2 regions of the Bacillus sp. MN7755 genome follow, and region 2 is predicted to be linked to the other one. Evidence: riboswitches for the same ligand, from Rfam matches in the RefSeq annotation. Region 2 holds a riboswitch; the other holds the start of a gene.
What was found. A riboswitch is a leader RNA that binds a small molecule or an ion and turns the genes downstream of it on or off. The one in region 2 is predicted to bind lysine.

Region 1 (3,436 bases), on a different contig from region 2:
TCACTTGGAGTCGTAATACTAAAACCAGTCGTCTTATAATCAAGTTTCACCGTATCACCAGTGTAATCTTTCGTGAATGAATCCATTTGTACAATAAAATCAGCATCTTCATATACAACATCATCTGCAACATATGTATCCCAAATTAAATCGACATCAACGAAAATACTACAAGAGTTTGTCATTGTTCCTCTAATACGAATAATCTTTTTGTCTTCACGTTCTAGACTATGTATAGCTGCTTTTGCTTCATCAGTAATGCGAATGTTCATGGTATCCCAACCTTTATTTATATTTCCTTTATTATTGCAAAAACAAGAGCAATAGGGAAGTAAAGAGGTTTGTAACAAAAAACGAGCAAACAAATTTGTTTGCTCGTTTCGTTTCATTTTATTTTAGTTCACATTTATCAAGTGGAATGACTTTTGTTTTCTTCGTAAATTTATATCCTAACCATAGTACTAAGAAGAGTGGTAAACCGATGTAAGAAACGAGTACACCGTTCCAATCGATTGATTCGCCCATAAATGCGCCGTAGTTTTGACCTAAAATTACGATGACACAAAGTGCAAATGCAAAGATTGGACCGAACGGGAACCATTTTGCTCTATATGGTAAGTCTTTTAAATCTTTTCCTTGTGCGATATATGCTTTACGGAAGCGATAATGACTAATTGCAATGCCGACCCATGCGATAAAGCCAGACATTCCTGATGCGTTTAATAACCAAATGTATACAACACCGTCACCGAATAAAGAAGCAATGAAAGCGATACTACCGACAATTGACGTTACGATTAATGCGTTAACAGGTACACCGCGGCTATCTAATTTACCAAGAAACTTTGGTGCTTTCCCTTGGCGAGCTAAATCCCAAAGCATACGAGTTGATGCATACATACCAGAGTTACCAGCAGATAGTACTGCCGTTAAAATAACAGCGTTCATAACAGAAGCAGCAAAGGCAACGCCCGCTTTTTCAAAAATAAGTGTAAATGGACTTACTGTTACATCACTTGCGGCAAGGCTTTCAGTTGTATAAGGAATTAATAAACCGATAACGAGAATCGCAAGAATATAGAATAAAAGAATACGCCAAAAGATCGAACGAATTGCTTTCGGAATATTACGTTCTGGATCAGAAGTTTCACCAGCAGCTACCCCAAGTAATTCAGTTCCTTGGAATGAGAAACCAGCTGCCATAAATACACCGATAATTGCCATGATGCCGCCGTTAAATGGTGCATCTGCAACTGTGAAGTTTTTAAAGCCAACAGTTTCGCCGCCCATAATTCCGAAAATCATCATAAAGCCGACAATTAAAAAGATAATAATAGTAACCACTTTAATAAGTGCGAACCAATATTCAGATTCACCAAACCCTTTAACAGATAAGTAGTTTAAAAGGAAAATAATAGCTAAACATAATCCGCTCCAAATGAGGGAAGGGGTATCTGGGAACCAAAATTTCATAATTAATGTTACAGCCGCTAGTTCAGCAGCTATCGTAATTGCCCAGTTATACCAATAGTTCCATCCAAGTGCAAAGCCAAGTGATGGATCAACAAATTTTGTTGCATACGTACTAAAAGATCCAGTAACAGGCATGTAAGCTGCGAGTTCAGCTAAGCTTGTCATTAAAAAGTAAACCATAATTCCAATTGCGGCGTATGCAACTAATGCACCACCAGGTCCAGCTGTGTGGATCACACCACCACTGGCAAGAAATAGTCCGGTACCAATTGTACCACCGAGAGAAATCATCGTAAGGTGCCGTGATTTTAAACTACGTTTTAATTCACCTTTTCCATTTGTAGTTTCTGTTTTAGAGGTAGTTTGATTCGTTGCGCTATTCATGTTCAACACTCCTTTTCTTGTAAGATAGGAAGGAGCGGGGGAGAAAAATACAAAAAACCGCCAAAGGAATTTGGCGGAACGTTTCACAAATAACCACCCCATCATACCCTTCCGTTAAGATAGCACCCCACGTTTACACGGTAATTTGTAAACGTGACAGTTCTGTTCCTTTCGGAGACAGCCCCAGCTCATATTTCCAGAGAAGAAATATAAACTTCGGCAACTTTTCCTTTCAAACGGAGTCGGTGACATTCTCTATGTCTCGTCCGTTTTACTCTTAAAAGTCGCAACCTCTACCTCATCGGATTGATGAGGATTTATATATTGCTAAGATTTTTAATATATGGCAATTGTAATGAGTTTCTGAATATATTGCAAGATATTTTGTTAGGAAAAGTCAAAAAATATCGGTTATTGTATAGGAAACGCTTGCAAAACTCCACCCGAACCTACTATTATGTAGCAATAAGCAAAGAAAAAATTGTTATACAAATGTTTCGCAAAAAATATTGAAAAACCCTTTAAAATTAAAAGAAAATTCAGAAAATATAATTCGACATAACTATCAAAAGAGGATTATTCCTTAAATTCGTTTCAAAGAATAAGTATAAATCTGATAAATAGAATGAATATTCTTTTTATTTCTGATAAAATTGAGGTATTGTTTAATTGAAAAGGGGAAATCAATATGAAATTAGAAACAGAAAGGCTCTATATAGTGCCGTGTACAGAAGAGAGTATTCACGTTGCTAATGAGCAAGGATATAATAGTGGTCCACATATTGTAGGGCATGTAGAAAATATAAAACAAAATAAGACTTTATTACCTTGGGGGGCGTGGTATGTCATTCGCAAGGAAGATGACATCGTTTTAGGTGATATAGGGTTTAAAGGGAAACCAAATGAGGAGCATACAGTAGAAATTGGTTACGGTTTTATTGAGAAATATTGGAATAAAGGGTATGCGACAGAAGCTGTAAGAGAACTAATAAATTGGACTTTTCAAACAGGAGAAGTAGAAACAATTATTGCGGAGACACTTCTTGAAAATGAAAGATCGATTCGTGTATTAGAGAAATTACATATGAAAAGAATTGGCACTACAGAAACAATGATTAATTGGAGAATGGAAAAATGAAAAATACCGCTCGAAGTATATCGGGCGGTATTTTTATCATTATGGAAGCATTTGTTTTTGATCATTCGGATATTTGGCTGTCGATGCGTTAGAACGATTGGAATGATTGCGAACAGCAATGAAAATAGAAATAATAACGACAAGGCCAACTGCCACGTAAGAAAGTGAAATAATAGTCGGATCCACTTTAAATGTAGTGAGCAGTGTACGAATGTTTGTAAAGATAATAAGGCCACCAACTAATACGCCAAGTAAATGTGCTGGAACGATGCGTACTAACCATGCAGCAATTGGAGCTGCGACAATACCGCCAAGCATTAACGCAAATACCCAAACCCAGCTTACTTGTTCCCAGCCAAGTGAGATGAAGAAGCCAATTGTTGCAGCAAGTGAAACAGGAAATTCACTCGTATCTACAGATCCGATAACTTTTCTAGCCTC
Region 2 (3,436 bases):
GAACCACCGTAAATTTCATCCATCTTTCCTTCTCCAGTAAAGCTATTTTCTTCTGTAATCTCATAGCGTTTCTGTAATTTTGGATGAAGTTTTTTATAAGAATCTCCTAATAGTCTTTCATAAATATTAGCCATACACTATCCCTTTCTCTTCCTCTTGCAATTTTTTGCACTTGGTAAATCAAAACTATTTATATAACCGACAATCGATAACCCCATTAGTAGAACGTTTAATGTAATTGGATTAAACGGCTCTGTAAAGCTTGCGATATTCGTAAAGCCTGCCGCTATCGTTAAGGCTACTAACATAAAAATATGTACTATAAATACTTTTCGTTTTGGAAATGGTAACAGCCATATGATACCAAAAATAATTTCTAGTATTCCAATTATTTTAAGTACAAAAATACTATGTGCAGTTGAACCAATCATCACAGATAGCATTTTTACTTCTTCTGAATGAGTAAACACTAGTTTCGGCACTATTCCTTGATACATCCATACAAGTGCAAATAAAAAACATACGATCCAATATGTCATCGTTCTTCTCATTAGCAACCTAGGATGAAGTCCTTTTTCTAACCATAATTTTAAAGCATCAAAACTCCAAGCAGTTGCCCAACCTAATAACGGCCGAAAAATATAGAAATCTATTACATTGCCTAGACGACCATACCTTGTATCATAATCATATTGCGTCTCAAAATGAATGTATTTTTTAAGCGGTGTATACTTCCAATAACCACGCCCAATTTGTATAAGTGATAATTGATTGTCTGTCCAAAATTTTAAAGAAGAAATTCTTTCACCTGTTTCTTTTCTTATTTCACCTATCGATTCCCCTTCCCCAGCTATTTCAAGTCCAAATCCGATTTTTGTTTTATATAAAAACTTCTGCGGTTCTCCATCTACTTTCTCTAAATATGAAATTTCAGTAAAGCGAGCATCCCACTCAGTATGTAAATCCGGATCTTGCGTGTATTCCCATAATTTCTCCATCGTTGTGTTCATTTCTGCCGAAACATAAATAGGCTTTTTCCTCTGCATTCTTCCACCTCCAATGCACTATAATGTTAATGTACATGTAATAAATTTATTTTGCTACATTTTTCACAAACTTTCTTGTAAATAGAAAGAATTTTTAAAATATATATAAAACACTTGATTCCACGAAAAATTTAAATTATTATAAAACAAATGTTACCAACAACTTCATAAATCAAACACTCTCGCCTAAAACGTGAGATAGAGGTTGCGATACTTATGAGTATTCTAATGGAGACACAGAGATGTCTAGGAAATTAGATGAAAGGAAGTATTGCCGAAATCGATACATTTCTCTGCATATATCGATTGGGGCTGTTTTCGAATAGAAACAGAACTGTCATATGTACAGACGTGTACGTATGAAGAGCTATCTACAAAAAAGAGATATCATTTTTATGGTATTCCTTTTTTGGCGGTTTTTTTATTAGCTCCGTTTTCTGTTTCCCTTTTCCTGTAACAGCACCATCCTCACTTATTTGAGATGGTGTTTTTTGTTTTTTCTCTGGTAACTACAGGAATATTGGGATTTATATATGTCCTAATCTATTCTTAAAAATGGATGAAAGAAGGAATTCGTAATGGAAACGATTGTACAAAAATTTGGTGGCACTTCTGTCGGAAGCGTTGAGCGCATTCAACATGTAGCAAATTTAATTATTGAAGAATATGAACGAGGACATAGTATCGTCACTGTCGTTTCGGCAATGGGAAAAAGTACAGATGAACTTGTAGCACTTGCTAACGCTATTACAGAAAATCCGAGTAAACGCGAAATGGATATGCTTCTATCAACAGGAGAGCAAGTGACTATTTCATTATTAACGATGGCATTACAAGCAAAAGGTTATAACGCGATTTCATTAACAGGATGGCAAGCTGGTATTACGACAGAATCTGTACATAGTAGTGCACGGATTACTGAAATTAATACGGATCGAATTCAGTCTTATCTTACTAAAGGCACGATTGTTATTGTAGCTGGTTTCCAAGGAGTCAGTGAAGATTTTGAAATTACAACGCTTGGACGAGGTGGTTCTGATACAACTGCTGTTGCATTAGCTGCTGCACTGAACGCAAAAAAATGTGATATTTACACAGATGTGACCGGCGTATATACGACGGATCCACGAGTTGTAAAAGATGCTTATAAATTAGATGAAATTTCTTATGACGAAATGTTAGAACTTGCAAACCTCGGTGCTGGTGTATTACACCCGCGTGCTGTTGAGTTTGCTAAAAATCATAATGTCATTTTAGAAGTTCGCTCAAGTATGGAACAAGAAAATGGAACAATTGTAAAAGGAGAATGTAACATGGAACAACAATCAATCGTTAAAGGTATTGCATTTGAAGATAATATTACACGTATCACAGTGAAAGGATTGGAACAAGGCTCGCTTTCAACTGTTTTCTCTACATTAGCAGCGGCACATATTAATGTAGATATCATCATTCAAAGTATTACAAATGAAGGAACTGTTCATCTCTCCTTCTCCATCCACTCTAATGATTTAAGAGAGACTTTAGCAGTATTGGAACAAAACAAAGAGGCACTTCACTATGAATCAGTAGAATATGAAAATCATTTAGCAAAAGTATCAATTGTAGGATCTGGTATGGTCTCTAATCCTGGTGTTGCTGCGAATATGTTCACTACTTTAAAAGAAGAAGATATTCATATTAAAATGGTAAGTACATCAGAAATTAAAGTGTCTGTCGTTATTGATCGCCTTCACTTAGTAACAGGTGTCGAGGCGCTGCACCAATCATTTATGACGAAAATTGAGCCTTTAGTGCAGATGAGTTAATTTTCACTCGTAAAACTTAAAACAAATTATATGAATCTATTTCCTTCCTATATAAATAGAAAGCTGTTTGCATTATATAGAGTAATAAGAAATATATTTATCATTTAAATAATACACTTCATTCTATACAACAATCGGACCCTTTAATGGCATACAGAGTAGAAATATTTTGCGGGGAAGTCGCGGTATTGTTTGTTAACAAGATACTATATAGCACACTTAAAAATAGCTTGTCACATTTCCCTATACTGTGACAAGCTGTTTTTTGTTCGGAAGGAGTTTATAACTTTTTAATAGTATAATTATGTAGATGGTTAGATAATACACTTTTACATATAAGGAGATAAAGACAATGACAAACAACAAATTACTCAGAATGGATAATATCAGCATCGTTGTAGAATCTCTTGATAACGCCATCTCTTTCTTCGAGGAGATTGGTTTGAAACTCGAAGGTAGAGCAACTGTCGAAGGTGAATGGGCTGGTCGTGTAACAGGACTCGGTTCTCAGTGCGTAGAGATTGCTATGATGGTTACGCCAGATGGCCATAGCCGAATTGAACTTTCGCGATTTCTCACCCC

Region 1: linked by a shared signal. The riboswitch ahead of ACYVEC_RS28170 (amino acid permease) and the one ahead of ACYVEC_RS27395 (aspartate kinase) in region 2 are both predicted to bind lysine.

Annotation. Positions count from the first base shown of each region.
Region 1 covers NZ_BTRL01000029.1:154,382-157,817, reverse strand. The annotation lists gene ACYVEC_RS28175 (iron-sulfur cluster biosynthesis family protein) at 1-272, opposite strand, end outside; gene ACYVEC_RS28170 (amino acid permease) at 391-1,857, opposite strand; lysine riboswitch at 1,970-2,161, opposite strand; gene ACYVEC_RS28165 (GNAT family N-acetyltransferase) at 2,546-2,995, shown strand; gene ACYVEC_RS28160 (sulfite exporter TauE/SafE family protein) at 3,035-3,436, opposite strand, start outside.
Region 2 covers NZ_BTRL01000028.1:115,142-118,577, forward strand. The annotation lists gene ACYVEC_RS27385 (DUF4166 domain-containing protein) at 1-134, opposite strand, end outside; gene ACYVEC_RS27390 (DoxX-like family protein) at 138-1,046, opposite strand; lysine riboswitch at 1,238-1,424, shown strand; gene ACYVEC_RS27395 (aspartate kinase) at 1,625-2,854, shown strand; gene ACYVEC_RS27400 (VOC family protein) at 3,207-3,436, shown strand, end outside.